One region of the Paenibacillus sp. FSL R10-2788 genome, then DNA from elsewhere that is predicted to be linked to it. Evidence: a T-box and tRNA genes for the amino acid it is inferred to sense, from the RefSeq annotation. Region 1 holds a T-box; the other holds one or more tRNA genes.

Evidence for each region. A T-box is a leader RNA that pairs with one kind of tRNA and senses whether it is charged. The one in region 1 lies ahead of NSQ50_RS25120 (arginine--tRNA ligase), so its partner is inferred to be a tRNA-Arg.
Region 2: it has a tRNA-Arg gene. The T-box ahead of NSQ50_RS25120 (arginine--tRNA ligase) is inferred to sense a tRNA for this amino acid. The anticodon was not compared.

Annotation. Positions count from the first base shown of each region.
Region 1 covers NZ_JBBOQA010000001.1:5,634,027-5,649,798, reverse strand. Annotated here, with positions in the region: gene NSQ50_RS25155 (LacI family DNA-binding transcriptional regulator) at 1-783, shown strand, start outside; gene NSQ50_RS25150 (alpha/beta hydrolase) at 808-1,557, shown strand; gene NSQ50_RS25145 (ABC transporter permease) at 1,620-2,543, shown strand; gene NSQ50_RS25140 (carbohydrate ABC transporter permease) at 2,561-3,460, shown strand; gene NSQ50_RS25135 (extracellular solute-binding protein) at 3,518-5,122, shown strand; gene bglX (beta-glucosidase BglX) at 5,232-7,400, shown strand; gene NSQ50_RS25125 (GH36-type glycosyl hydrolase domain-containing protein) at 7,447-10,791, shown strand; gene NSQ50_RS25120 (arginine--tRNA ligase) at 10,852-12,717, opposite strand; T-box leader at 12,758-12,976, opposite strand; gene NSQ50_RS25115 (hypothetical protein) at 13,225-13,584, shown strand; gene NSQ50_RS25110 (collagen-like protein) at 13,630-15,772, shown strand, end outside.
Region 2 covers NZ_JBBOQA010000001.1:176,705-192,476, forward strand. Annotated here, with positions in the region: gene NSQ50_RS00860 (DUF438 domain-containing protein) at 1-776, shown strand, start outside; gene NSQ50_RS00865 (ROK family glucokinase) at 986-1,936, shown strand; gene rapZ (RNase adapter RapZ) at 1,983-2,882, shown strand; gene NSQ50_RS00875 (gluconeogenesis factor YvcK family protein) at 2,937-3,884, shown strand; gene whiA (DNA-binding protein WhiA) at 3,930-4,859, shown strand; gene NSQ50_RS00885 (HPr family phosphocarrier protein) at 4,957-5,226, shown strand; gene NSQ50_RS00890 (SIMPL domain-containing protein) at 5,395-6,150, shown strand; gene NSQ50_RS00895 (PdaC/SigV domain-containing protein) at 6,277-7,380, shown strand; gene NSQ50_RS00900 (GDSL-type esterase/lipase family protein) at 7,492-8,130, shown strand; gene clpP (ATP-dependent Clp endopeptidase proteolytic subunit ClpP) at 8,220-8,816, opposite strand; tRNA gene NSQ50_RS00910 (tRNA-Arg) at 9,010-9,084, opposite strand; gene NSQ50_RS00915 (sugar-binding transcriptional regulator) at 9,353-10,405, shown strand; gene gap (type I glyceraldehyde-3-phosphate dehydrogenase) at 10,519-11,529, shown strand; gene NSQ50_RS00925 (phosphoglycerate kinase) at 11,646-12,827, shown strand; gene tpiA (triose-phosphate isomerase) at 12,854-13,606, shown strand; gene gpmI (2,3-bisphosphoglycerate-independent phosphoglycerate mutase) at 13,608-15,152, shown strand; gene eno (phosphopyruvate hydratase) at 15,226-15,772, shown strand, end outside.

The sequences.
Region 1 (15,772 bases):
AAGGAAGTTGAACGCCAGGTGAACCTGCGGGGATGTCCGCTTATGATCCAGCATGTAGAAGATGGAGTAGATGAGATCGATATCGCTCTACAGCTTGTAAAAGAAAAAAATCTATATGGCGTAATTTTTATGGGCGGAACGTATGATCATTCCGAAGATAAATTCAAACAATTAAAAGTTCCATTTGTTCTGACTACCATCACGACTACAAAAGAAGTCGATCCTGCTGTTTTTTCAAGCGTGATCATTGATGATCTTCAGGAATCTTATAAGGCTGTCAGCTATTTAATCTCATTAGGACATCGCAATATCTGCTTTTTGGCCAGATTTCCTCTGGTACAAAATACGACAGGCAACCGGCGGCTTATGGGATATATCAAAGCGCTTGAGGAGCATGGAATTGAGTACGACCCTTCAATGGTAGAGGATTGTGAATATAGTCCAAGCTCTGGCTTTACAGCTACCAAACGTCTGCTCAATAAGAAAAAAGATATCACTGCTGTTTTTGCTGCATCAGATACGATTGCCATTGGGGCTGCTAAGGCGTTATTGTCTTTGGGCTTATCAATTCCAAATGATGTTTCGATTATCGGATTCGACGGGATTGAAATGGCAGAATATTATCATCCATCTCTGGATACGATCAGCCAACCCGGAGTGGATATGGCGAAGGCCAGTGTTGAAATTTTGTTTGACCTGATCACAGGTGATTCGCAAAACAAACATATGGTATTCGAATCCGTACTGGTTAAGCGGGGATCTTGCAAGAAAATAAACAAATGAATAAGAACGAAAAGGAGATAACTCATGGCATTATTAACAGTTGAGACAGGCTCTCCTACTTTGAGAATGACAACGACCATCAGTATTATCTCCCCCGTCGATTCAGGCAACATGTCTGGAGGAACGCTCTACCTGCTGCATGGTGCTGGTGATAACGCCAGTACTTGGCACAGGATGACTACTATTGAGCAGTATGCAAGTCAATATGGTTGTACAGTCATAATGCCGCAAGTAAACAGGAGCTATTATACAGACATGGAGTACGGACTGGACTACTTCCACTATGTGACCCATGAGCTTCCCGAGCTTTGTGGCCGAATGATGAGGTTGGATGATAATCCGCAGAAGACGTATATCGCTGGTTTATCGATGGGCGGGTATGGCGCTCTGAAATGTGCACTTACCTATCCCGAGCGTTACAGCAAAGTGGTTTCGTTATCAGGAGTTACCGATCTCCAGAAACGATTAAACGATCCGCAAATGTCCAAGGACATGGCGAGGGAGATGGCGGGTACTTTTGGAAAACGCTTACAAATTAAGCCGGATCAGGATCTGTACGCTTTAGCCGCTAAATTGGTCGACGATAAACGTAACCTGCCTTCGATTCTGACTTGCTGTGGTTCGGAAGATCCGTTTGTGGAGATGAATCGGGAATTCGCAGCTCACCTGGAGACGACCCCTTATGAATTTCAGTATGTTGAGACCCCTGGAACTCATGAATGGCGATTCTGGGAGGAGCATCTGAAGACAACCTTTGATTTCTTGTACAACTAAAAGACATAAGCAGAGTGAGGAGATGCAAATTGAAATCCGAAGTTGCAATACCGGCTAAAAAAATGAACGACAGCAGATTCCAACTGTTCCTAAGAGAAGTCTGGAAGAACAGAATGGTCTATACTCTGGTGCTTCCTGGACTAGTGTGGCTTTTCCTATTTGCTTATCTGCCGATGGGTGGTCTATCTCTGGCTTTTAAAGATTTTAAAGCGAATTTAGGAATTTGGGGCAGCCCATGGAGCGGATTCGAGAATTTCACCTATGTGTTCCGTGACCCGGCTTTTATTGACGCCGTATGGAGAACGTTAACCATTAACATCGGTAAGCTGATTATTCAGTTCCCTTTTCCAATCATATTGGCATTGCTGCTGAATGAACTGCGCATGAATCGTTACAAAAAAGCTTTACAGACGGTGTTTACATTTCCAAACTTCCTGTCATGGATCGTAGTATCCGGGGTTGTTATCAATGTGCTTTCCTATGATGGTCTGGTCAACAGCCTCATTCAAATGTTTGGCGGGACAGGCATTAACTTCCTGGGTTCTGAAAAAATGTTCGTTCCGATGTTGTATCTTACGGATATCTGGAAATCAGCAGGTTGGGGAGCCATTATCTTTATGGCCGCTATCTCTGGTATTGATACAGACCAATATGAATCCGCACAGATTGATGGTGCCACACGCTTGCAGCAAATGTTCCGCATTACTCTGCCTAACATTCTTCCGACGATTACGATTATGTTTATCCTTTCCGTCGGTGGCCTGATGTCATCTGGATTTGACCAAATCTTTAACTTGAGCAACGCTGCAACGAAAAACGTCTCGGAAGTACTAGATGTGTATATCTACCGAATCACGTTCCAGTCCTCAACAGACTTTTCATTCTCCACTGCAGTCAGTTTGTTCCGTTCACTTGTTAATATGATTCTGCTGATTCTGGCAGATAGAGCTGCCAAACTTATGGGCGGAGACGGTTTATTCCGGTAAGAAAGGAGTGCAAATGTATGAGTAAAAAAAAGCTGACCATTATGCAAGACCATAAAAAAATGACCGCTATGGATTATGTGATTTTCGTAATTCTGAGTGTGGGCGCTTTGGCCATTCTTATTCCATTCTGGAATGTCATTATGATTTCTTTTTCTACGCAAAAAGAATACGCTGATAACCCTATGATGTTATTTCCGAAGAACCCAACACTGGAATCCTATCGGGCACTCTTTGCTGATGGGCGGATCGGGACAGGGTATTGGAATACCTTTAAGATCTTAATCTTAGGACTCCCGCTTAGCTTGTTCTTAACGACAAGTATGGCTTACGGCCTTAGCCGCAATAAATTCCCGGGTAAAAAGCTGATTTTTATGCTTGTCCTGTTCACAATGATTTTTAATGGCGGGATTGTACCTTTGTATCTGGTGATGAAGGATCTGCATCTGACAGGTAACCTTTGGTCAGTTATTCTGGCTGGAAGCTTCAGTGCGTTTAACCTGATTCTGATGTCGAACTATTTTAGCAGTCTGCCTGAGTCCCTGATGGAATCTGCGCGACTTGATGGTGCTGGGGAATGGAGAATCCTGTTCTCTGTAGTCTTGCCATTATCTGCTCCAATCGTAGCTACCATCACATTGTTCTACGGAGTAGCCTTCTGGAATGGATGGTATGACGCCATGATCTTCCTGCGGAAAGCGGATCAGATGCCACTGCAGAACGTGTTGCGATCTATCATTATGGAAGCCCAAGTGAATGCATCGAATGCAACAAGTGTTGACGCAGTGGGTAAACAATCATTCTCCATGGGTATGAAAATGGCGGCAGTGTTCGTTACCATGGTTCCTATTATGTGTTTCTTCCCGATGCTCCAAAAGCACTTTGCCAAAGGGGTACTGACAGGGGCTATCAAGACCTAGGGATTTATGATTTATCCATACAAAAGAGGGTCAGTCACACAATTTAAGGAGGACAAAATGAATATTTTAAAAAGAAAATCTGTAAAGTCAATCCTTGCCGGTGTTTTATGTCTTACTCCAATCATGTTGGCAGCATGCTCAAGCTCAGACAATAATGCTAATAGCGGAAATTCAGGCAATCCAACAGATGGATATAAAGATGAGTTGAAGATTTCGTTAGCCAGCACCATTAAGACAACAGAATCTGATTTTGATAACGTGTATCATAAATATTTTACGGATAAGTTCAATATTAAATGGGATTACAACTATATTGAATGGGATTCATGGGCTGAGAAGCTGCGCCTGTGGATTAACTCCGGTGATCTTCCTGACGTAGCAAGCTGGAACTATGTTCACGGTGATGCTCTTAATTACATTGATCAAGGGCTGCTGTACAAGCTGCCAGATGACTGGAAAGAACGTTGGCCGAATGTGGCAGCCGCTTATAAGCTGACAGGACTTGGCGATGAATTGGAGAAAGCGGTAGGTGGCACTTATGTTCTGCCAAGACCGGTATACTTTGAGAACAAGCCGGCAGATCCGCTCATTAACCAAATCGGAGTAATTGCTCTGCGTTCTGACTGGGCTAAAGCCGTTGGTTTTGAATTGAAAGATGCCTACACTACTACAGAACTGATGGAATTTGCTAGATTGCTTAAAGAGAAAGACCCTGGCAAGGTAGGAGATAAACTCATTCCTATTTCTTATGACATCAACGATGCTTTGACTAATATTGTAATGGCTAATAGCGTGCACTCCAGAGTAGAGTCAGCATTCTATAAAGATGCAGATGGCAAATACCAATGGGGTCCAGCCAACGATGAGACGTTAGCGGCACTGAAAGAACTTCAAACTACTTATAAAGAAGGACTGCTGCACCCTGAGTTTTATACTTGGAAAAATGGCGAATCTGGCCAAAAGTTCACAGTTAACGGTGTTTCCGGTATTACGAGTCTAGGTGGTTTGGCTTCTTACAGAAAAGACATGGACGTTAAAATGAAAGATAACCTAGGTGTAAATAGTGATGACCTAGTGCACACAGCTATTGTACTTGGCGATGACGGTAAATATCGTAACCTCGATCAAGTTAACTTCTGGTCTGCTGTAATCTTCTCGCCAGATATCAGCAAAGAGAAATTTGAACGGATTATGGACTTCATGGAATATACAACAAGTAAAGAAGGTCAATTGACCGTTAACTTGGGCTTTGAAGGAACAGATTGGAAAAAAGGCGAAAATGGCGAATTAATCAGCTTACTCCCTGAAGGAACAACATTGGATAAGAAATATCCGAACCGTTTTGAAGGACTGTATGTCTTGGCGGATGACTTTAGTATCGTGAACCCTGCGATCAAAAAAGAATATCGCGATCGTTCTGTAGAACTGTTCAAAGAAAAAGCTGAGCTTGCTTTAAAAGACAAAGCAACGGCTGAATATGACTGGGATTACCAGTTGTATGATTCCAAGGCTAAAAATCAGGCTTCCTTTGACTATGCTACAGAATACACTAACCTGATTTTGAAACCAGGCGATCTAGAGACGAACTGGAAAGAATGGGTTAAGAGCAAACAATCCCTCGTTCAGCCGGTTCTAGATGAACTAAACAATCTAAAAAAATAGCTTTCGCCCTATGCATGTAGGAATGAACCTACAGGACCCGCGTGCAATTCTTGCACACGGGTTTTTCCATTCATAGGCATCGGCAGAATTGAACAATGGAGGATTTGAAATGAATGAGCAGCAACTGACTACCTTGTTGAACCAGATGACGCTTGAAGAAAAGATTGCACAATTGCAGCAGCTAGCCGCTAATTTCTATGAAGGGGCAGAGGATGGAGGACAAATCACTGGCCCTATGGCATCCATGGGAATTACGGACCACATGATCGAGAGCAGCGGCTCTGTACTTGGTCTATCAGGTGCAGCGCAAGTCATTGCGGTTCAGGAAGCCCATTTACGCAAAAATAGATTGGGCATTCCCTTGCTGATGATGGCGGATATTGTGCATGGCTTCAAGACGATTTTTCCGGTCCCGCTGGCAATTGGCTGCTCTTGGGATATGGATCGCGCAGAGCTGAGCGCCGAGATTGCGGCAAAAGAAGCGGCAGTCTCCGGTGTGCACGTTACTTATGCGCCAATGGCGGATCTTGTACGGGACCCGCGTTGGGGAAGAGTAATGGAGTCTACAGGAGAAGATCCATATTTGAATGGTAGGTTTGCCCGTGCGTTTGTGCGCGGATTTCAAGGAAGTGACTTGACTGGTGATGTAGATCGTCTGGCGGCTTGTATTAAGCACTTTGCTGCCTATGGTCTATCCGAAGGCGGCCGCGATTATAATACGGTGGATTTATCGGAACGGCAGCTGCGTGAATATTATCTGCCGGCCTATCGTGCAGCACTGGATGAAGGTGCAGAAATGGTCATGACTTCATTTAATACGATTGATGGGATTCCGATAAGCGGCAATGTCAAACTCCTTCGCCAGCTGCTTCGTGAAGAATGGGGATTTGATGGCGTATTGATTTCGGATTGGGGTGCAGTGAAGGAACTGATCCCACATGGTGTCGCCGAGGATGAGGCTGAGGCAGCACTTAAAGCCATCAAAGCTGGTGTAGACATCGAGATGATGACGGCTTGTTACATTCATCAGCTTCCGGCGCTTGTTGCAGATGGGCAAGTAGATGAGAAGATTATTGATGAAGCTGTGCTTCGTATTTTGAAATTGAAGCAAAGATTGGGCTTGTTCGAGCATCCGTTCCGCGGAGCTGACGTCGAGAAAGAGCGTGAGGTAATCTTCTGTGAAGATCATCGAAATGCGGCGCGTGAGTTGGCGGTTAAATCCTGCGTACTGCTCAAGAATGATCAGGTTCTGCCGCTTGCTGCAGAGCAACGGATTGCGCTAATTGGACCGTTTGCTACTAGCGGAGATATTCTTGGACCGTGGTCGTGGTTGGGTTCAACGGAAGAGGCAAGCCGTCTTGCACCAGCACTTCAAGCTCGCGCAGGTGCGGGTAAGATTACTGTTGCAGAAGGTTCTGGAGTCGATAGCTTTACAGAGGTACAGTGGCTGGAGGCGGAAGCGGCTGCTAAGCAAGCTGATGTGATTGTACTGGCGCTTGGTGAACATTCAGAGATGAGTGGAGAAGCGGGCAGCCGTTCAGATATCCGTTTGCCGGAAGCGCAGTTTGAGCTTTTACAACGTCTGAAACAGCTGAATAAGCCTATCGTGGTGGTGTTGTTTAATGGACGTCCACTAGACTTGGCCGGTGTGTACGAGCATGCAGATGCTATTCTGGAAGCTTGGTTCCCGGGCAGTGAAGGCGGAGCGGCAATTGCCAGTCTACTTTATGGAGATGAGAATCCTTCAGGAAGATTAACGATGTCTTTCCCGGTATCCGTTGGGCAGATTCCAGTCTATTACAATCATTTCAACACTGGACGCCCACTTCATGCTCCGGGTGCCGACAAACGTTATGTCTCGCAATATCTGGACATTCCTAATGAACCGCTTTTGCCATTTGGTTTTGGACTGAGCTATACGACATTTAGCTATAGTGAACCAATTCTGTCCGGTGATATCATGACTGAAAATCAGCCTATTGAAATAAAAGTTACGGTGACCAATACTGGAGAAGTGGATGGGGAAGAGGTAGTGCAGCTGTATATCCGAGACATTTCCGGAGAGGTCGTCAGACCAATGAAGGAACTGAAGGATTTTGCCAAAATCAACCTCTCACCAGGGGAAAGTCGTGAAGTGACCTTTACACTTACCGAACAGCAGCTTCGTTACTATCATAGCGATCTAAGCTTTAGCAGCGATCCGGGACGATTTAAATTATTCGTCGGTTCGAACAGCAATGAGGTTAAAGAACGGGATTTTTGCTTAACATTAGCATAAGTAGAATATATACGGCAGTAACGCCGTAATGGAGGAAGTGTATAATATGACTACTAATTTGAATACTAACATCCGTTTAAACGCCGGGGATCTATCCTTCACTTTTACAAACAGCGGGGACTTGTTCCAAGTCCTCCACGAACGGACAATGATCAATCAATTGCTGCCAAGCATTGTGGATGGTTCATTATCCAATCTATATTTGCGAGTGCACAATGATGGAAACATTCAAGCCATTCCTTTGCTGGGCATTCATTCTTCAAGCACTGTACGTAAGGCTGGAAACCGTTTGGTTTGGGAAGGTACTGCAGAAAATATTGAATATCAAGTTATTTTCACCCCTACTGCAGGAGGAGCTTGGTTCTGGGATGTGAAGCTTACTGGACAAAATGCAGAGGTAGATCTCGTGTACGGACAGGATGTAGGGATTGCTGATATCGCCGCTGTCCGCAGTAATGAAGCTTACCTGTCACAGTATATCGATCATGCGGTATTTGAGGATCAATCCAACGGGTACGTTGTTTGCTCTAGACAGAATCAGCCGCAGGGCGGGAAATTCCCATATCTGCAACAGGGTTCACTTACCAAGGCAACAAGCTTCTCAACAGACGGTTTTCAATTCTTTGGACTGTCCTATAAAGAAACCAACCAACCAGAGAGCTTGGGTCGTGAGCAATTAAGTAATGAAATCTATCAATATGAATTCGCATATACTGCGCTGCAATCGGAACGGGTGAAGCTGAGCGGGGAAACACGGTTTGTGTTCTACGGATTGTTTAAGCAAGATCATCCAGAAGCGATCACTGCGTTAGAATTTGCTAATGATATTGCTGCGGCTTGGGATGCTGTTAAAGATTTACCTTTAGAAGCTGAAGCAGCACTTGAACGTTCTTTCTTCTCGAAGGAGCTGGGAGCACCGCTGGCTGCAGATTCGCTGACAGAGAAAGAGATCGAGGTCTTGTTTCCGGTTCGTTATCAGGAGGAGAGAGAAGGAGACACACTACTTTCCTTTTTCACTGAGAATTATGAGCACGTAGTATTAAAAGAGAAAGAAATGCGCGTAGAACGGCCACACGGCCATATCCTGATGAGTGGGGATAACGCTCGACTTAATGATAAGGTCATCACAACAACTTCTTATATGTACGGGATCTTTAACTCCCAAGTGGTAATTGGAAATACCAATTTCAACAAGCTAATGTCCAATCCAAGAAATGCGCTTAACATTCCAAAAGCTTCAGGACAACGCATTTATGTAGAGTGGAACGGTGAATATCGTTTGCTGACCATGCCTTCTCTATTTGAGGTTGGTTTCAACTATGCTCGTTGGTATTACAGAACAGATGGTGAATGCTTCATTATTACGAACTACACCACCGAAGATTCGCCAGAGATATTCCTGAATGTGCGTTCGGAAAGCGGACGAGCTTATCGTTATTTAGTCACTAATCAAATCACTATGAACGTTAATGAATACGAGCTTCCATATCAATCTAAGCAAGAAAGTGGAGCAGTAATCTTCTCCGCTGACAGAAGCGCACTAAGTGCTGGTGAATATCCTGACTTACAGTATAAATTACAGGTACAGGGTGCGGTGTTAACTCTGCAGGATGAAGGTAGACTTGTCTCTCCTGTTCAACCAACTGAAGCGCCGTTAGCAGTTCTGGAGCTGTCTGCCAGCAGTGAATGGACCTTGAATATTCAAGGGCTTCTGGATGGTAAGTCACTTGCTCCAAGAAATCGTTCAGCTGAGGAAGAAATTTCTGCTTATCGCGCGTTTTATGCTGGTGTGATGAATGGCTTCCGCCTGACGCTTGGGGACGGAACAGAAGGTGAACTGTTTAAGGTTAACGCTCTGACTTGGTGGTACACACATAACATGCTGGTTCACTATTCGGTTCCACATGGTTTAGAGCAATATGGTGGCGCTGCTTGGGGAACCCGGGATGTATGTCAGGGACCTGTGGAATATTTCATGGCTACGCAAAAATACGAACAGGTTCGTGAAATTTTGCTGACGCTGTATAGTCATCAATATGAAGATGATGGCAACTGGCCACAATGGTTCATGTTTGATAAATACACGAAGATACAACAAGAAGAGAGCCATGGAGATATTATTGTGTGGCCGCTTAAGGTGCTTGGAGACTACTTGGCAGTAACTCAGGATTACAGCATCTTGGGAGCAACAGTGCCGTATACCCGTAAGCACAGCTTTGACTTTACAGAAGAAAAAGCGACGTTGCTGGATCATGCGCGGAAGGAAATTGCTTATATTAAGGATCATTTCCTGCATGACACACATCTGTCTTCTTACGGTGATGGAGACTGGGATGATACACTCCAGCCTGCAAATCCACAGCTGAAGCAGTATATGGTTAGCAGCTGGACAGTGGCGCTTACCTATCAGACACTTAATCAGTTCTCAGAGGTACTTCGTTCAGTTGATCAAGCTGAGGCAGAGGAACTGAAGGCGATGGTGGAAGGAATCCGTAAGGATTTCCATACTCATATGCTTCAATCCGAAGTAATTCCTGGCTTCCTGTATATGGAGGACCCTGAGCAGATTAAGCTTATGGTGCACCCAAGTGACACAGAAACAGGTATCCAGTACCGTCTGCTGCCAATGACGCGCAGTATGATCAGTGAGCTGCTTACTCCGGAACAGGCCGAAGCACACTATGATGTCATTCAGGATAAACTATTCTGCCCTGACGGTGTACGTCTGATGAATCGTCCAGCTCAATATGTTGGCGGGGTCAGCACTCATTTCAAACGTGCGGAGCAAGCGGCTAACTTTGGCCGGGAAATTGGACTTCAGTATGTGCATGCACATATCCGTTATGTAGAGGCTATGGCCAAGCTCGGTAAAACCGATCAGGTCTGGAAGGGTCTGGCAGCGATTAATCCGATCGGAATCCGCGATGTGGTGCCAAACGCTGAACTACGTCAAGCTAACTCCTATTTCAGTAGCTCGGATGGTAAATTTAACACCCGTTATGAGGCACAGGAGAATTTCGATAAACTGCGCAATGGTGACGTAGCTGTTAAAGGTGGCTGGAGAATCTATTCCAGCGGTCCTGGGATCTATATGAACCAGTTAATCTCGAATGCACTGGGGATCCGTACGGAAGGTGGAGACTTAATTGTTGACCCGATTCTGCCGGAATCGCTGGATGGAATGCACTTTAGCTTTGAATATGCAGGCACTAAGGTAGATTTTATCTATCATCTTACAGGTCGTGAGATCAGTCGAATTACTATCAACGGTACGGAAGTGCAAACAGAAGGTACACCTAACCGCTATCGTAGCGGTGGTGTTCGCATCAAGCGTGCGGACTTTGACCGTCTCAGCACGGAAGCTGGAAATGTGATAGAGATTTATAAGTAACATTATATATAGAAGGGCAATCTCCGCGTTAACGCGGAGATTGCCCTTTTTTTGTGTTTTTTACATTCGGCTCGGTGTCGGTAACCCAAGCACTTCGAGCACATCTCCCAAGATGTCCTTGAATCTTGAAGTGAGCCAGAGGCGGAATTCGATCGTGGCTGAATCGCCTTTTAGAATTGGACATACAGAATAGAAGTTGTTGAACAGGGTAGCTAGGGTATGGGCGTAAGTGCAGAGCGTATTTGGCGTTAACTCTATACTTGCTGAATGTAATATCTCCGGCCAGAGGCTTAGCTGTCTTAGCAGCGCAAGCTCTGCTTTTTCCAATTTGGAAGGGAACTGAAGCTGTGCGGCAGCTGTAAGGATTGGGATCGTAGCTTTACTCAAAACGCTTGTCGCACGCGCAAAAGTATACATCAGATAAACTCCGGTATTGCCGGATATTTCGGTAGCCTGTTTGAAATCAAACACGATTTCCGTTCCTAAATTAAACCGTAGCAGATAGTAGCGAATCGCAGCAGTGGCAATCATTCGGCTGGAGAGGCCGTCTTTATCGGAACGTGAGTGTTCGATGTTCTGTTCCATGAGTTCCACCAGATCGCTTACCTTAATCCCGATTCCCTGTCGTCCGGACATAGCATAAGAAGATTTGCCTTCTGAAATATCTATACCCAGCTCGGCAGCCGAGGCGGGACTAAGAGATACAACACCATAACTCACATGATGGAGTTTGTCTGCTTGCTCGTTATAACCTAGTGCCCCTAAGGCTTGCTTAACCATCTGTTGTGGATATTCCTGTCTGTAATCGATCACATTGATGACTCTGTCCGCCTGCCCATAAGACTCTTGGGTTCCAGTTAATCCTGTTGTCCATAAACCGGACGAGAATTCGCTATAGGAGAAATCTTTGGTTAAAAGACCAAATTTCCAGAGATGATAGGCAATATCTTTGGCTGTATACGTTAAAATCCCATTCGAACGCACCAGCACCTTATCGAGATGATGCTCCTCTGAATCCGCTCCAATGTTAGCCTCTGTTCCTTGCTTCAGCACCCAGCAGCCTGCGAGTTTACCTTCAGTCTCTTGTACAAAAACGGCTGTCTGCTTCAGTAGCTCAGCTGCGGCTGCCCAAAATCCCTCTTTTAAAATACTGCTCTCCCATACCAGCAAATCATAATAAATCCCAAAATGTTTCATTTCCTCTACATGCTCTCTAACGATACGTTCAGCTACAAGGTTGCCCAGCCAGGCTTCATTGCCGCCACCTTGTTCAAGGGAGTGCAGTATATCTGTGCGCTTGTGTGTCATCTCAGGGTTCAGCGCATATTCTTTGTTCACTTTGGCATAAAGATCCCAGCAAAAATCACCGAAACGTTGATGTTCCCCTTCTAAAGGTATATTTAATAATCCAACAACTGTATCCGCCAGCTGATTGCCGAGATCATCAATGTAGTTATGGACCTCTACGTTATACCCAGTTCTTTTCATAATTCTGACTAGAGTATCGCCAATACAGGCGTTTCTTAGATGACCTACATGAGCGGCTTTGTTGGGGTTGATAGAAGTGTGCTCGATGATGACTTTTTCCCCAGTGCTGGCAGGCAGTTCAAAGGAATGTTCAGCCCAGCTTTGCCAATTCATATACAAATTGATAAATCCGGGAGCAGCGACTTCAACTTTTTGCAATAGACCGGCGAAACGCCCTTTGAATTGAAGTTCTGCTTTCACTAATTCTGCTATGACCATTGGGGATTTACGTAGAGTTTTGGCTAGCTGCATAGCGATATTACATGAATAATCACCATGTTCTAGATTTGCTGGCTGTTCGATCAGAATGGCAATGTCCTCTGGATAGTCAGCTCCTAAAGTATTGAATACACGGTGTACACTGTGCTCGATTCCGTCTTTGATGATTTGATTTAACATGGTATACCCTCCTTTGAAAATACAAAAAAGCCCTCGTCTCAAAAGAGACGAGGGCTTTAGCGCTCGCGGTACCACTCTCGTTGCTGAACAAGTTGTTCAGCCACCTTACGGGATAACGGCCTTCAGTCGGGACTTCCTACTAAGATTCAGAAGTCCATCTCACGGGTGCGCTTCATTAAAGAAATCTGTACCGGCTTACACTCTCCCGGCTCGCTGAGGACTAGATCTCGTTAACTACTCTCCCGCTCATCGATGCTTAATTAATTTTTACCAGTATACCCAATATTTCATAAAAAGCAATAGTGTTAGCTTCTTAACAATCTTGGTTGCTCTTTGTTATTAGATTATCAGTTTAGTAGATTATAAATTTGGAAAAAGAAGGCTGTCTTGTTATAGGACCAGCTGTTCCTTTGCACAACAGTCCACACGCTAACTCAAGCCAAGGAATATTACTATACGGAGCCACTAATCTTTCAAATTGTAGTGGAAGGGAGGAGTGAATAAAACATGGCTATTTTTTCTACTGGACCTATAGATAACAGCCCGATCCTAGGGGTCAGACCGTCGCAACTGGTAACCGTAAAAGTAGTTAATCGGGATTCTCTTAATCCTTATAATCTAGTTATTCAAGGTTTCCTTCTTAACGGATCAAGAACGATGTATGTGAATGAAACAGTAAATCTAGCACCTAATCAAGTTTTAACTAAGAACTATTTTGCCGACTTGGACGCATTTGAATTTGTATTTACAACAGTAGAAGCAGTTGAAGCAGAGGTTGGGATTTCAGTCTGGGGAAAACAGAACTCGGGGGCATTGGTAGATCCTCATCGCATAGTTGCGTGGGAGAAGCAGGCAGTATTAATTTAATAATTATTTTTGTGACACAGTTAACGTTAAAGGAGTGATGAGAAATTGAGTTATTTATCTACCGGACCGATAGACAATAGTATGGTAGGGGGTGTAAGACCTACTCAGCATGTTACTGTCAAAATTGATAACCGAAGTGACATTGATTCATCAATGGCTCTTGTTCAAGGATACTATATGGATGGGACAAGAACTTTATATGTAAGCGAGCTGATAAATGTAGCACCTAATGAAGTTATAACACGTGATTATTATGGCGATTTTGATGCGTTCGAATTTATTTTTACAACTACAAGTCTGGTAGATGATCCGATTCAAATCTCAGTATGGGGAAAAAATAGCGTTGGCCAGATTGTGACTGCCCATCGACTTGTACATGCAGAATTGCTTGGTGTAACGCAAGGGATAACTGGTGCGACCGGGGCGACTGGTGCAACCGGAGCGGATGGAGCAACGGGAGCAACAGGAGCGACCGGAGCAGGAGAGACAGGAGCAACGGGAGCAGACGGAGCAACTGGCGCGACTGGTGCAACTGGAGCGGATGGAGCAACAGGAGCAACCGGAGCAGGAGAGACTGGAGCGACTGGTGCAGATGGAGCAACGGGAGCGACCGGAGCAGGAGAGACTGGAGCTACAGGGGCAGACGGAGCAACTGGAGCGACTGGTGCAACTGGAGCAGATGGAGCAACGGGAGCAACCGGAGCAGGAGAGACTGGAGCGACTGGTGCAGATGGAGCAACTGGCGCGACTGGTGCAACCGGAGCGGATGGAACAACGGGAGCGACAGGAGCAGGAGAGACAGGGGCAACAGGAGCAGACGGAGCAACTGGAGCGACTGGAGCAACTGGAGCAGATGGAGCTACAGGTGCAACAGGAGCAACGGGAGCAGACGGAGCAACGGGAGCAGACGGAGCAACGGGTGCAACAGGAGCGACCGGAGCAGGAGAGACTGGAGCTACAGGAGCAGACGGAGTAACTGGGGCGACTGGTGCAACGGGAGCAGACGGAGCAACCGGGGCGACCGGAGCAGGAGAGACTGGGGCAACAGGAGCAGATGGAGCTACAGGTGCAACGGGTGCAACGGGAGCAGACGGAGCAACCGGGGCGACCGGAGCAGGAGAGACTGGGGCAACAGGAGCAGATGGAGCTACAGGTGCAACAGGAGCAACGGGAGCAGACGGAGCAACGGGAGCGACTGGAGCAGGAGAGACTGGAGCGACTGGTGCAGATGGAGCAACTGGGGCGACTGGTGTAACTGGGGCGACTGGTGCAGACGGAGTAACTGGTGCAACGGGAGCGACTGGTGCAGGAGAGACTGGAGCAACTGGAGCAACGGGTGCAACGGGAGCGACTGGAGCAGGGGAGACTGGAGCGACTGGTGCAGACGGAGTAACTGGAGCAACTGGAGCGACTGGTGCAACAGGAGCGGATGGTGCAGAAGGAGTAACTGGTGCAACTGGGGCGACTGGTGCAGACGGAGTAACTGGTACAACGGGTGCAACCGGAGCGGATGGAGTAACGGGAGCAACAGGAGCAACGGGTGCAACCGGAGCAACAGGAGTAGCTGGTGTAACCGGAGCAACCGGTGAAGTTGGAGTGACCGGAGCAACGGGAGTAGCTGGGGCGACAGGAGCGACAGGAGTAGCTGGTATAACCGGAGCAACGGGAGTAGCAGGAGCCACCGGAGCAACGGGTGAAACAGGAGCAACAGGAGCAACAGGAGCCACCGGAGCAACGGGTGAAGCTGGAGTGACCGGAGCAACGGGAGTAGCTGGAGCAACTGGAGCAACGGGAGTAGCTGGGGCGACAGGAGCGACAGGAGTAGCTGGTATAACCGGAGCAACGGGAGTAGCTGGGGCAACAGGAGCGACAGGAGTATCTGGTGTAACCGGAGCAACTGGGCTTACTGGTGCAACAGGTGTAACCGGAGTAACTGGAGCTACAGGTCCGAACATTCAACAAGAAGGTTTTTCTGCTTTTAAGCCCTCATTGGCAATTTCCACATCTACCCAATTAACTGGCTGGACTGTGACAACACCTTTTTATGATAGCCCGTCCTTCGACGAAGTTGGGGGAAATTATACTATTCCGACAACTGGTAGATATTCGATTGAAGCGACTATCAATTACTCCACAACTGCCTCACTCACTGTCAGTCTTGGTACTGGAATTAATCCGGCTTTCGTAG
Region 2 (15,772 bases), 5.5 Mb from region 1:
TGTTCCCATACCTCGAAAAATACGGCATTTATGGCCCAACCAAGGTAATGTGGGGAGTGGATGATAATATCCGCCGTATGATTAAAGAGGCAAAAGCAGCGCTCAGCACTTATAGCGGAAATGCAGCAGAAATAGGCGTTCAGCTTGAGGAGATCATCAAGGAAGTTAATGAAATGATCTTTAAGGAAGAAAATATTCTACTGCCCATGGCCCTGGACAAACTGACGGAAGATGAATGGGTCAAAATCGCCCGGGAGAGCGATGAGATCGGGTTCTGCCTAACCGCACCGGAGCAGGAGTGGATCCCTGAGCGGGCTGCAGAGCCGGAAGGCGCAGTGCCGGAAGAAACAGAAGGAGCGACGCCGCAAGGCGGGTTCATCCGTTTTGAGACAGGGTTGTTGTCACTGCATCAGCTCGAGACCGTACTCAACCATCTGCCTGTAGATCTAACCTTCATTGACGAGAATGATGTCGTTCGATATTTTTCACACGGGAAGGAACGTATCTTTGCTCGAACTAAAGCGGTTATCGGCCGTACAGTACAGAACTGTCATCCCCCGCAAAGTGTTCATGTGGTAGAGAAGCTTTTGGAAGACTTTAAGGCAGGTCGTAAGGATGCTGAAGACTTCTGGATCAACATCAAGGATAAGTTTATCTACATCCGTTACTTCGCTGTACGAGACGAGTCAGGCCAATATATGGGCACGCTAGAGTTCACACAGAATATCGCTCCAATCCGAGCACTAGAGGGACAAAAGCGCATTTTATCAGAATAAATCGGTACGTTGGGTTATTTTCCAGATAATAATATAGGTACAAGACTCTCTTACTTAGGTGTAAGGGGGTCTTTTTAGAATATAATAGAGTATACTCTTAAAATAAGGAATTCCCGGGTGTGTTGTCTTTCCTTGACCACAGAGAGGGCTTCTATTATAGTTGGTACTTAGGATTAACTATTTTAGTATAAAAAAAGGTGGCTTGTTACATGTCTGAGAATATCTACGTTGGCGTGGATTTGGGTGGAACTGCAATTAAGGTTGGAATCTGTAATGCTGAAGGTACCCTGCTACATACTTATGAGGGACCTACAGGAACTGCAGAGGGTGTCGATACTGTTATCGATAATATCGAGAAGTATGTACGCCAAATTGTGGAGGATTCCCCGTACTCTTGGGATCAGCTTGCAGGTGTAGGAGCGGGTGTAGCCGGGTTCACAAATATTCGTGAAGGAATCATCATCCTTGCGCCTAACATAGGATTTAGAGATGTGCCGATCCGTTCCATTTTGGAAGATCGTTGGAACAAGCCTGTCAAAATAGACAATGATGCGAATGTGGCTGCACTGGGGGAAGCTTGGAGTGGTGCGGGACGTGGCGTTGATAACTGTGTCTGCTATACGCTTGGAACAGGTGTCGGTGGCGGAATCATTATTAATGGAAAGATTTATCAAGGTTTTGCGGGACTAGCTGGTGAGCTTGGACATATCACAGTAGTGCCGGATCTGGAAGCTATTCAATGCGGCTGTGGCAACATGGGCTGTCTGGAAACCGTTTCCTCCGCTACAGGTATTATCCGCATGGCTAATGATGCAGTAGCTCGTGGCGATCGTACTTCCCTCTCTATGGTAGAGAAGATTGCTGCGAAAGAAGTTTTTGATGCGGCTAAGGCTGGCGATGAAGTAGCTATCCGTATAGTGAATCGTGCAGCGTACTATCTGGGTAAATCCATGGCTTCTGTGGCGGCTGTGCTTAACCCTGAAGTATTTATCGTTGGCGGCGGTGTGTCTAAGGCTGGAGATATTCTATTTGATGAGGTTCGTCGTGTGTTTGCGAAATTGACACCGGCTCCGCTTCAAACTGGTGTTTCGATTATTCCAGCTGAGCTTGGCAATGACGCAGGTATTGTTGGGGCTGCCGGCCTTTTGCTGCGTTCTTAAAAGACGGGAAGTATTCATATACTAAATCTAGGGAGGGGACGCTTTTATGACCGAATTGGACAATACCCCAACGGCTGGAGCCACCCTGATTATTATTACGGGAATGTCAGGTGCGGGGAAGACAATTGCTGTACAGAGTCTGGAAGACCTAGGGTTCTTCTGTGTCGATAATTTACCACCGGTGCTGATTCCCAAGTTCGCAGAGCTAATTGAACAGTCGAAGGGTAAGATTGCCAAGGTAGCCCTTGTAATTGACCTGCGTGGTCGAGAATTCTTCACTGCTTTGTCTGAGTCTCTTGCCTATATCAAGGATGAGTCAACCATTGGCTGTGAGATCTTGTTTTTGGATGCTACAGATTCAGTACTTGTTCAGCGTTACAAGGAAAGTCGACGTCATCATCCATTAGCACCTAAGGGGCTGCCGCTTGATGGTATCAAGCTAGAACGTAAGATGCTTGAAGAATTGAAAAATTCAGCTACGTTATGTTTAGATACCAGCAGTATGAAGCCTGTGCAGCTTAAGGAGAAGATCATTTCACGGTTTTCGCATCTAGGAAAAAGTACGCTTTCCGTCAATATTACATCCTTCGGATTTAAGTACGGTATTCCTATTGATGCAGATCTTGTCTTCGATGTCCGCTTCTTGCCTAACCCACATTATGTGGACCATCTGCGGCCTAAAACCGGCCAGGATAGTGAAGTCTACGATTATGTAATGAAGTGGCCTGAAACACAGGTGTTCCTGACCAAACTGCTCGATATGCTTCATTTTCTAATTCCGCAATATCGTAAGGAAGGTAAGTCCCAGATTATCATTGGCATTGGCTGTACGGGAGGTAAACACCGTTCCGTAGCCATATCCGAGTATTTGGGTAAAATGCTGGGCGTTAGCGAGACGGAATCCGTAACCGTTAGTCATAGGGATTCCGAGCGTGATCGGCACTAGAGAGAAGGGGTCATAGTGGCTGAAGAACAAAGACAGCGTCCACGTATCGTCGTTATGGGCGGTGGCACGGGGTTATCTGTCATGCTTCGTGGTTTAAAAGAGAAGCCATTAGATATTACTGCTATTGTTACCGTTGCCGATGATGGGGGAAGCTCTGGTATTTTACGCAGTGAACTGCAAATGCCTCCTCCTGGGGACATCCGCAACGTATTGACAGCTATGGCTGATGTTGAGCCGCTCATGGCAGAGATTATGAGATACCGTTTCAACACGGGTGAGGGACTAGCTGGTCATAGTCTCGGCAACTTGATTCTTGCTGCGCTCACGGATATATCCGGCGATTTCGTTACGGCTGTTCGGGAGCTCAGTAGATTATTCGCTGTTCGCGGCCGGGTATTGCCTGCGGCCGGTGAAGCTGTAATCCTGCATGCAGAAATGTCGGACGGCACGATTATCACAGGGGAGTCCAAAATTCCTGAAGCTGGCGGGATCATCAGACGAGTGTCTTTGGAGCCGCCAGATGTAGAACCGTTGCCCGAAGCGCTTGAGGCGATTCGGAATGCAGATGCGATCCTGCTGGGTCCTGGCAGTCTGTATACGAGCATTCTTCCCAACCTGCTTGTTCCGAAACTGGCAGAAGCGGTTGTATCTTCGAATGCTATCAAAATTTTCGTCTGCAACGTAATGACTCAGCCGGGTGAAACGGATAACTATACCGTCAGCGATCATCTTCAAGCTGTATATGATCATATCGGGATCGATTTATTCGATTATGTTATTGTTAATGACGGTGAGATTCCGGAACAGGTCCAGACGAAATACGCCGAGAAGGGCGCGCGCCCGGTGCAGCTTGATAAAGAAGCGCTGGATGGCAATGGATACAAGGTTATAGCCGATAAACTGGTTTTATTCCGAACTTATTTGAGACATGATACCGATAAGCTTAGCCATCACATTTATCAGCTTGTGCAGGATTGGATAAACAGAAACCCTAGGGTATAACTTATAGATGAGAATGAAGTACTTATCAAGAAAGAGGTGAGACCCTTGTCTTTTGCGGCCCTTACCAAAAAAGAGCTGACGATGGTGGAGAGTGAACCCTGCTGCGAGAAGGCGGAAATGTCAGCGCTTATCCGTATGAATGGATCTGTGCAGCTTTCAAGCAAAAAGGTTATTCTCGACATTTCGACGGAGAACGCCGCGATTGCAAGGCGGGTATATTCTTTACTTAAGAAATATTACCAGGTCCATATTGAGCTACTCGTGCGTAAAAAAATGCGTTTGAAGAAAAATAACGTCTATATCGTCAGAATTCCAAACCGTGTACAAGAGATCCTAAAGGATCTTAGAATTGTGTCGGAAGGATTTATTTTTACCGATGGTATTGATGATGAGATTGTTGGGAATAACTGCTGCAAGCGTGCTTATTTGCGTGGTGCCTTTCTGGCTGGCGGATCGGTTAATAATCCGGAAGGCTCCTCCTACCATTTGGAGATTTCCTCGATGTATGAGGAACATTGTAAAGCATTAGTGGATCTGGCTGGGGAATTCCACTTAAATGCACGCTGTATTGAACGTAAAAAAGGATTCATTCTTTACATTAAAGAAGGCGAGAGGATCATTGAATTCTTAAGTTTGATTGGAGCGCATCAGGCGTTGTTCAAATTTGAGGATGTAAGAATTATGCGCGATATGCGTAATTCCGTGAATCGGATCGTGAACTGCGAGACCGCAAATCTCAACAAAACAATAAGTGCTGCGGTGCGGCAGATTGAGAATATCAAGCTGTTGCAGCGAGAAATGGGACTGGAGAATTTGCCGGATAAACTGCGTGAAGTAGCAGAAATTCGAATGGCGCATCCAGATATCAACCTCAAGGAGGTTGGTGAAATGCTCAAAGGTACAGTCAGTAAGTCGGGAGTAAATCATCGGCTTCGTAAGATTGATGAGCTGGCGGACAAGGTTCGAGGCGGCTAATTACTTTTTTTCTAGTGTGGTTTACGTTATAATGATATAATAATATAAAATTAATGTGAAACTTTTGGGGAGAACTCAATTAGGGGGTAAGCGTTTCATGACAAAGCACCCGGTAGTTGTTCGGTTGAAGACAGGGCTTCATGCCCGACCGGCAGCATTGTTTGTGCAAGAAGCTAACAAGTTTTCGTCGGAGATTTTCGTGGAAAAAGATGATAAAAAAGTAAATGCTAAAAGTATTATGGGGATTATGAGCCTCGCTATCAGTTCCGGCACGGAGATTTACATTAGCGCGGACGGTGCGGATGCCGATCAAGCTGTAAACGCTTTGACAAGTCTGGTCAGCAAAGAAGAGCTTGAGAACCAATAATAGGAAGACAACATCGTTTCTGCTAGGAAGACTTTATTTATCGCATGACCAAAAGCCCTTCGGGGCTTTTTTTAATACCAAAAAATAGATTGAGACGTGCAACATTTACCAAAATGACTCGTCTAGAGGATAATAACAAATCACAAGAAATGAAAGGGGCTGGCAAATATGAAAGGTTTATTGAAGAAAATTGGTTCAGTGATGATCGTAGGGAGCTTGTTAATTGGAGGGATCAGCATGAGTGGTGTTTTCCAAGGTCCTGAAAAGGCTTACGCAGATGAAGTGCAGAAAAATGTCGTTAGTGTAGTAGGTAAAGGCGAATTGTCCCTCAAGCCGGATATCGTATACTTGACCATCGGTGTGGATACTACGGCCACAACTGCGCAAGAAGCGCAGAAGACCAATGCCGCTAAAATTCAGAAGATTATGACTTTACTAAAGAATACTTGGAAAATTGCAGATAAAGATATTCAAAGCACGCAGTTTTATGTGCAACCCAATTATAGTTACAGCGAAAAAGAAGGACAGCAAGTGAAGGGATACAACGCCAATCATACGCTGTTAGTGTCTTATAGAGATCTGACTAAGGTTGGTGAATTGCTGGACGCTGCATCTGCGGCAGGGGCGAATAATATCGGAAATGCACGTTTTTCTGTGGAAGATACTTCTGCATTTGAAGCTCAGGTGATTGAAAAAGCGATGGCGAATGCAGATGTTAAAGCAGGGGCTATTGCTAAGGCAGCTAAACGCAGCTTGGGTCAAGTGATCACGGTCAGCCAAAATGATGGCGATATCACTCCGGTTTATTTTGAACAGAATCTAAAAATGAATATGGCTGCAGCAGATGCTGGTGCAAGTACATCCGTGCAACCTGGTGTAGTTAAAGTTACAACTCAGCTAAGCGTAATGTATGAATTGAAATAGTATCAGAACAAGGTGAATGCAGAGAGGAGAGGTGATCTTCCACTAGTAATAGTGGGGGGCGCCTCTTTTTTTGTGTAAGTTCTCTACGATTCTGTTTAATAAATTGGAAAGGAGAGGAAAAATAAGATGATGAATATTATTTCAAAAGAATCAGTACGCAAATGGGGCATAGGTCTGATGTCGGCAGGTTTATTGTTTGGTGGAGGTCTGCTGCCCAGCGAAACGGGTTATGCAGCAGCTAGTAAAACGGAGAATAAAGCTATTGATTCGCGTATCGTTTTAAAGGCAAACGGGATAAATTCGTTACAGGAAGGTATTTTGAAGGAAGGACAGGCCTGGATTCCCATAACTTTTATGCGAGATGTGTTGGGATTACCGCTTGCGTATGATAAGAAGGAAAATGCATACATGATTGGAAAAGGATCGGCCAAGGCGAAGTTGATGTTATCCAGTTACGGTACTTCTGTGTGGGTGAATAACTATTTCATTCGAGAGTATGAAGGGAAGTTAATTAATAATCGCCTCTACGTTCCATCAGGTTTGTTAAATGATTATATGGGTTATAAGGTAGATTGGAGTCGGGCCGCCAGTAAGCTGAATGTGGTGAACAGACCGCAGAACGCGCTGACGGTAACCACGGAAACTTATGCTAAAGATCGGACAGAAGCTTTTATTCAGCTTGATTATCCGAAGATCAGTGGATTGGGCAATTCCAGTGCGCAACAAGCTATTAATAATACTTTGAAGGAAAGTGTTATGAAATTCGCGGCGGGTGCAGAACAGGATATCTCCGATCGAGATGGAGCAGAGCCCAAATACACCTATGATTCAGGTTATGTAGTGACCTACAATCAGAATGGTGTGATCAGCATAGTGATGCATCAGTATAGTGATACGGGCGGCGCTCATGGAATGACTAACCGTGAGGCATTCACCTTCTCGCTTAAAGATGGTAAACGTCTATTGTTGGGCGACCTGTTTGGAGCTAATCCAAACTACAAAAAACAGCTGAATGCTAAGTTGAGCAAGCTGCTGAAGGCAGAGGATAGTTATTTGGGAGGATTCAACGGATTGAATACGGAGAAATATTTCTATCTGAAGGATGACAAGGTTGTTCTGTTCTTCCAATTATATGAGTACACAGCGTATGCTGCAGGCTTCCCTGAGTATACCTTTAGTTTCAAAGAGCTTTTGTCGGATGGCAGTAGCCCGTTTGCTGGCATGAAATAAATGGAGATACCTCGTCTCCGCTAATGTCAGCACAAGGCATCTCCCCCTTACCGGAGTTGTCTCTAGTTCATATGCTAAAGGGAGTAACTAGTTTATGAACGGGGGAGAGCTATGGGCTACCAATATACTGCAATTGGCGATTCCTTGACGACTGGATTTGGTGCTCTGCCAGGTAACGGTTTTGTTCCGGTGTACCGTAGAATGGCAGAAGGGAGACTGCGGACTACTGTAGCCTCTACGAATTTAGGCGTGAACGGAATGACTACTTCAGAGCTGGAGCAGCGGCTGCGCGGAAATTCCATGATGCGTGAGGCCGTTCGAGAAGCCGATATCATCACTGTGTCTATCGGTGGTAATGATTTGATTCACGCGGCCAAATCAGCAGCAAGACAGCAAGGGGACTTATCCGCACAACTGCGCAGATCGCTTCAGGAATGCAAACAAAATTTCTCTGCAATTATGAATATCCTTATACAATTGAAGGCGAGGACGCGTAGACCTTTTATCATTAGAATTGTGGGATTATATAATCCCTATCCTCAGGTGGTTGGTGCGACAGAATGGGTCAGACAGTTTAATCAATACGCAGCACAGTACAGCAGCCGAGTATGTGGATTTGCTTCGATTTACAGTGAGTTCGCAGGAAATGAGAGAGGGCTGTTATCCATTGATCATTTGCATCCGAATGGCCGGGGTTATCGCGTAATTGCCGAGAAGCTGGATGCACTAGGTTATGGAGGGCTGAATTGATTGGATTTAGGTCTTCTATAAAATATAAAGAGGCTGTGCCCTATCCGTTATGGTTAGGGCACAGCCTCTTTATATTTTTACTTTATAGCTTACACACCGCTAGGCAATGTCTTCTCGATTACTTTATCTACGATACCGTATTCAGCCGCGTCTGCAGCAGTCATGAAGTAGTCGCGATCTGTATCCTTCTCAATACGTTCTAGAGGTTGACCCGTACGTTCTGCTAGAATACGGTTCAGCTTATCGCGCAATTTGAGGATGCGGCGGGCACGGATTTCAATGTCCGTTGCTTGACCTTGAGCACCACCCAGAGGCTGGTGGATCATGATCTCGCTGTTAGGCAGTGCGAAGCGTTTGCCTTTGGCGCCAGCGTTTAGCAGGAAAGCTCCCATGGAAGCTGCCATACCCACACAGATGGTGGAAACGTCTGGTTTAATGTACTGCATTGTATCAAAAATAGCCATACCTGCAGTAATGGAACCGCCTGGGCTATTCACGTAAAGGTGAATGTCCTTGTCAGGATCTTCGGCAGCCAAGAACAGCATTTGTGCGATGATAGAATTGGCTACCACGTCATTAACCTCCGTTCCAAGGAAAATGATGCGGTCCTTCAGCAGGCGGGAATAGATGTCATAAGCGCGCTCGCCGCGGTTGCTCTGTTCTACTACCATAGGAATATAACTCACGTGGAAAACCTCCTTGATATTGGTTCTTCAAATGTATTCATTTTTACTCTTGCCGTATTACCCACATGATAAACAAATTCAAACAAAAAGTCAAAGAAAGTCAAACTTATATTCAAAAAAAAGAGCCGACAAGCGGCTCTTTGGTTAAGTAGTAGTATAGGCACTACTAAATTATGTGCAAAAATGAAATTAATGGCGCGCCCGCCAAGAATCGAACTTGGATCTCAGGCTTCGGAGGCCTACGTCATATCCATTGGACCACGGGCGCAACAAAAATGATTATAATACAATTTTTACACAATTGCAATGTAATATTAATACTGGACAAGCGCTCTAGGGGCAGGCATCGGGCGCTATATCTTTTTCTGACCTTATTAATGTATAAGAAGACAAGTGCTTGAGAATTCTACTCTCGGAAGACTTGCGCTTCGAGCAATATTTGGTTAGAATATGGGTGGGACTTAAAAAGTTTACCCGGGACGTTTTGAGACCATGAACAAGGGAATAGAGGAAGACGAAGTTGCAGGAGTGAAAGTATGCGTAATTTATTAGATATCCAAAAGCAGCTTCTGCCTGATCTCATGGAAACCCTTAAGAGACGGTACACGATTCTTCATCAGATCATGCTGTCCGATATTATTGGGCGCAGAACGCTAGCCGCTTCGCTAGATATGACTGAGCGGGTACTGCGTGCCGAGACGGATCTTCTGAAATCGCAAGGGCTTATTGAGATCGAGAGTGTTGGCATGCGCATTAGCGCTGCTGGACGTAGACTGCTTGATTTGCTAGAGCCGGTTGTTAAGAGCCTATTTGGTCTGGATGAGCTGGAAGAGAAAATTCGAGCAACGTATGGTCTGGATAAAGTTATTGTAGTACCGGGTGATTGTGAGTCATCGCCGTTCACCAAACGAGAGCTTGGCCGGGCGGGTGCGAAAGCGCTGCTGAGTATACTTCGCGCAGATGATACAGTTGCCGTCACAGGTGGATCGACGCTTGCCGATATGGCTGATCAACTGACACCGCCGTTGTCCCTTTCCTATAAGAACGCTTGGTTTGTTCCGGCGCGTGGAGGATTAGGAGAGAGTATGGAGATTCAAGCCAACACGATTGCCTCAACAATGGCAAAGCGGGTTGGAGCCAACTACCGGTTGTTGCATGTCCCTGATTTGCTTAGTGGGGATGCATACCAATCGCTGGCACTTGACTCTAATATTGGAGAGATTGTACAAACCATCCGCAGTTCGCGTATTATTGTACATGGGATTGGGGATGCCATTGAAATGACCCGCCGCCGCAAACTGGACGAGGCTACAGTCTCGGAAATCCAGGGTGAAGGGGCAGTGGCCGAATCTTTTGGCTATTATTTCAATGAAGAGGGTCAGGTTGTCCATACCATGCTTACGATGGGTCTACGTCTAGAAGATATTATTCGGACAGAGAAAGTCATCGGTATTGCAGGAGGCAAACCCAAGGCCAAAGCCATTCATGCCATGCTGCGTTTCGGGCAGGAGAATATTCTCGTCACGGACGAGGCTGCCGCAGTAGAAATAGGCAAGGAAATTGACAATCAACTACAGCTATCTTCGTAGTTTTTAGATTGCAGGCAATAACATACTTCTTGCATCATACTTAACATTGTTGTCATGACAGACCTCACCGTCTGTTTTGAATAAATAAAACGAATTCTAGGAGGAACTATTCAATGAGTGTAAAAGTTGGAATTAACGGTTTTGGACGTATTGGACGCCTTGCTTTCCGCCGTATTCAAAATGTAGAAGGTATCGAAGTGGTAGCAATCAACGATTTGACTGACGCTAAGATGCTTGCTCATTTGCTTAAATATGATACAACTCAAGGTAAATTCCAAGGTGATGTTGAAGTGCATGATGGCTTCTTCAAAGTCAATGGTAAAGAAGTTAAGGTTCTTGCTAACCGCAACCCTGAAGAATTGCCATGGGGCGACCTAGGCGTTGATATCGTACTTGAGTGCACAGGTTTCTTCACAACTAAAGAAGCAGCTGAAAAACACTTGAAAGGTGGAGCTAAGAAAGTAGTTATCTCCGCTCCAGCTACTGGCGACATGAAAACTGTCGTTTACAACGTTAACGATGACATTCTTGATGGTACTGAGACTGTTATTTCCGGCGCATCTTGCACAACTAACTGCCTAGCTCCAATGGCAAAAGTACTGAACGACAAGTTCGGTATCGTTGAAGGCTTGATGACTACAATTCATGCTTACACTGGCGACCAAAACACTTTGGATGCTCCACATGCTAAAGGTGACTTCAGACGCGCTCGTGCAGCAGCTGAGAACATCATTCCTAACACTACTGGTGCTGCTAAAGCAATCGGTCTGGTTATTCCAGAACTTAAAGGTAAATTGGATGGTGCAGCTCAACGTGTTCCAGTTGCAACTGGTTCCCTGACTGAGCTTGTAACTGTTCTTGATAAGAGCGTTACTGTTGAAGAAATCAACGCAGCAATGAAAGCAGCTTCCGATCCAGACACTTATGGTTACACTGAAGATGAAATCGTATCTTCTGACATCAAAGGTATGACTTTCGGATCCCTGTTCGATGCTACACAAACTAAAGTATTGACTGTTGGCGACAAACAACTGGTTAAAACTGTTGCTTGGTATGACAATGAAATGTCCTACACTGCACAATTGGTTCGTACTTTGGAGAAATTCGCTAAAATCGCTAAGTAATTGACTTGATATAAGCAACATCTATAGAGCGGAAACAGAAATTCCTTGTTTCCGCTCTTTCTAAATGTATTTCTTGTTTCCTGCTAGAAACAATTTTGGGTGTGGAGGAATTAATCATGAACAAAAAAGGCGTCCGTGATGTAGAAGTAAAGGGTAAGCGCGTATTTGTACGCGTGGATTTCAACGTACCTGTAGAAGACGGTAAAATTACTGATGATACTCGTATTCGCGAAACACTTCCAACCATTAAATATTTGATCGAGAACGGTGCAAAGATCATTCTTGCGAGTCATATGGGTCGTCCTAAAGGCGAATTCGTAGATTCCATGCGTTTGACTACTGCTGCTGAACGTCTGTCCGAGCTTCTTGGCAAACCAGTAGCTAAAGCTGACGAAGCAATTGGCGAAGCTGTAAAAGCAAAAATCGCTGAGCTAGGCGAAGGCGACGTACTTGTACTTGAGAATGTTCGCTTCTACCCAGGTGAAGAGAAAAACGATCCTGAACTGGCTAAACAATTCGCTGAACTGGCTGATTTGTTTGTTAATGATGCGTTTGGCGCGGCTCACCGTGCACATGCATCGACAGAAGGTATCGCTCATTTCCTGCCGGCTGTATCCGGTCTTTTGATGGAGAAAGAATTGTCCGTTCTTGGTAAAGCTCTTTCTAACCCAGAACGTCCTTTCACTGCGATCATCGGGGGTTCGAAAGTTAAAGACAAGATTGATGTTATTGATAACTTGTTGTCTTTGGCTGATAACGTCCTGATCGGCGGTGGATTGTCTTATACATTCACTAAAGCACAAGGCTTTGAAATCGGTAAATCACTAGTAGACAACGACAAACTTGACGTTGCTCTTGGATTCATCGAAAAAGCAAAAGCACTTGGTAAAAACTTCATGCTTCCTGTTGATGTTGTTGTTGCTGATAAATTTGGTGCTGACGCTAACACTAAGATCGTTGATTACAATGAAATCCCAGAAGGTTGGGAAGGACTTGATATCGGACCTAAGACTCGTGAACTTTATGCCGATATTATCAAGAACTCCAAGCTGGTTGTCTGGAATGGACCTATGGGCGTATTCGAAATCGATAAATTCGCTGAAGGTACACTTGCAGTAGCAAAAGCTTGTGCAACTACTGAAGGTTACACTGTTATTGGTGGCGGAGATTCCGCAGCAGCAGCAGAGAAATTCCACCTGGCTGATCAAATGGATCATATCTCCACTGGTGGCGGTGCATCCCTTGAGTTCATGGAAGGCAAGGCGCTTCCTGGCGTAGAAGCACTGAACGATAAGTAAGACCTAAGAAGGAGGCAACATAAGTCATGAGAACACCTATTATTGCAGGTAACTGGAAAATGTTCAAAACAGTTCCTGAAGCAGAAAGCTTTATTGCTGAAATTAAAGGCAAAGCAGAAGTAGAAGGCGTTGAGACTGTAATCTGCGCTCCATTTACTAACCTGCCTGCACTTGTAGCAGCTGCAAAAGGTACTAACATCAAGATTGGTGCACAAAACCTACACTTTGAAGATAACGGTGCTTACACAGGCGAGATCAGTGGTGTAATGCTAAGTGATCTTGGTGTGGACTATGTTATCATTGGCCACTCTGAGCGTCGTGCTTATTTTGGCGAAACGGATGAAATCGTGAATAAGAAAATGCATGCTGCATTCCGTCACGGAATTACTCCTATCGTATGTGTTGGCGAAAAGCTCGAAGAGCGTGAAGCTGATCAAACTAAAGCAGTATGTAAAGTACAAACTGAAGCTGCATTCCAAGGTCTTAGTGCCGAGCAAGCAGCAAAAGTTGTTATTGCATACGAACCTATCTGGGCTATTGGCACAGGTAAATCTTCCACTTCCCAAGATGCTAACGAAGTTATTGCTTACATCCGCAGTCTTGTAAAAGATCTGTATGATGCAGCAACAGCTGAAGCTGTTCGTATTCAATACGGCGGCAGCGTGAAGCCTGAGAATGTAACTGAGTACATGGGCCAAAGCGACATCGATGGTGCGCTTGTTGGCGGTGCCAGCTTACAACCGGATTCCTTCGTTCAATTGGTTGAGGGGGCGAAGTAAGATGTCAGCTCCAAAACCCGTAGCTTTGATCATCATGGATGGTTTTGGTTTGCGTGGAACGACAGAAGGTAATGCCGTTGCTCAAGCCAACAAACCTAACTATGACCGTTACCTGAAACAATATCCTAACACTACACTCACTGCTTGCGGTGAAGCTGTAGGCCTTCCGGAAGGGCAAATGGGCAATTCCGAAGTAGGGCATTTGAATATTGGTGCAGGCCGGATCGTTTATCAGGATTTGACTCGTATCGATAAATCGATCCGCGAGGGCGAGTTCTTCGATAACGAAACCCTGGTTAGTGCAGTGAGAAATGCTAAGAACACTGGCAAAAAGCTTCACCTATATGCGCTTGTATCCGACGGAGGGGTACATAGCCATATTAACCACCTGTTTGCTATGCTTGACCTGGCTAAAAAAGAAGATATGCATGAAGTGTATATCCATGCTTTTATGGACGGCCGTGACGTAGCTCCTGATAGTGGGAAGAAGTTTGTCCAAGATCTAGTAGCTAAAATCGAAGAGGTTGGCGTGGGTACAATTGCAACGGTGTCCGGACGTTATTACGCAATGGATCGTGATAAACGTTGGGAACGTGTAGAGAAAGCCTACCGTGCTATGGTTTATGGTGAAGGCCCTAAATACACGGATGCTGTGCAAGCCATCACTTCATCTTATGAAAACTCGGTATTTGATGAATTCGTTGAACCTAGTGTAATTGTAGACAGTGAAGGCAAACCTGTAACGGCAGTAGAGAGCGGCGATTCCGTCGTGTTCCTCAACTTCCGTCCTGACCGTGCTATTCAATTGTCACAAGTGTTCACGAATCAAGATTTCCGCGGTTTCGACCGTGGTCCTTTGTTCCCGCAAAACCTGCACTTCGTATGCCTAACTACTTTCAGCGAAACGGTACAAGGTTATGTAGCCTACTCACCGAAGAACCTGGATAACACATTGGGTGAAGTGCTTGTTCAACAAAACAAGAAGCAACTGCGCATCGCGGAAACTGAAAAATATCCGCATGTAACCTTCTTCTTCAGCGGTGGACGTGACGAGGAGCTTCCTGGGGAAACCCGGATCTTAATCAACTCTCCTAAAGTGGCAACCTATGATCTTCAACCTGAGATGAGCGCATACGAAGTGGCTGCAGCCTGCGTAGCGGAAATCGAAGCGGAAAGACAGGATGCTATCATTCTTAACTTTGCCAATCCTGATATGGTTGGACACTCCGGCATGCTGGAACCAACAATCAAGGCTGTAGAAGTGACGGATGAGTGTGTGGGTAAAGTAGTGGATGCGGTTGTTGCCAAAGGTGGCGTTGCAATTATTATCGCTGACCATGGTAATGCAGATATGGTATTTGACGAGAACGGTCGCCCGTTCACAGCTCATACAACCAATCCTGTTCCGTTCATCGTGACTACTGAGAATGTTGTATTGCGTGAATCCGGTATTCTTGCAGACGTAGCACCAACAATCCTAGATTTGATGGGACTTCCTCAACCTGCGGAAATGACCGGACAATCCATGATTGCTAGCCGTAAGTAAGGTAAGGTATAACGCCTTTGATTTTAAGCTATACAAGTAAGACCAAAACAATGTTAAAAGGAGATTAACTTACATGACTATTATTTCTGATGTATATGCTCGCGAAGTCCTTGACTCCCGTGGTAACCCTACAGTAGAGGTTGACGTTTATCTGGAATCCGGTGCTAAAGGCCGCGCTATCGTTCCTTCCGGCGCTTCCACTGGTGCTCACGAAGCTGTAGAACTTCGTGATGGCGACAAATCCCGTTACATGGGTAAAGGCGTTCTGAAAGCTGTTGAGAACGTAAATGAAATCATCGCTCCAGAAGTTATCGGTATGGACGCTCTTGACCAAGTGGGCATCGACAAATTGATGATTACTTTGGACGGAACTCCTAACAAAGGTAAATTGGGCGCTAACGCAATCCTAGCTGTATCCATGGCAGTAGCTCGTGCAGCTGCAGCAGCTTTGGATATTCCTTTGTACGTATACCTGGGCGGATTCAACGCTAAAACTCTTCCAGTACCAATGATGAACATCATCAATGGTGGTGAGCATGCGGATAACAACATCGACGTTCAAGAGTTCATGGTTCTTCCTGTAGGAGCTCCAAGCTTCAAAGAAGCTCTTCGCACAGGTG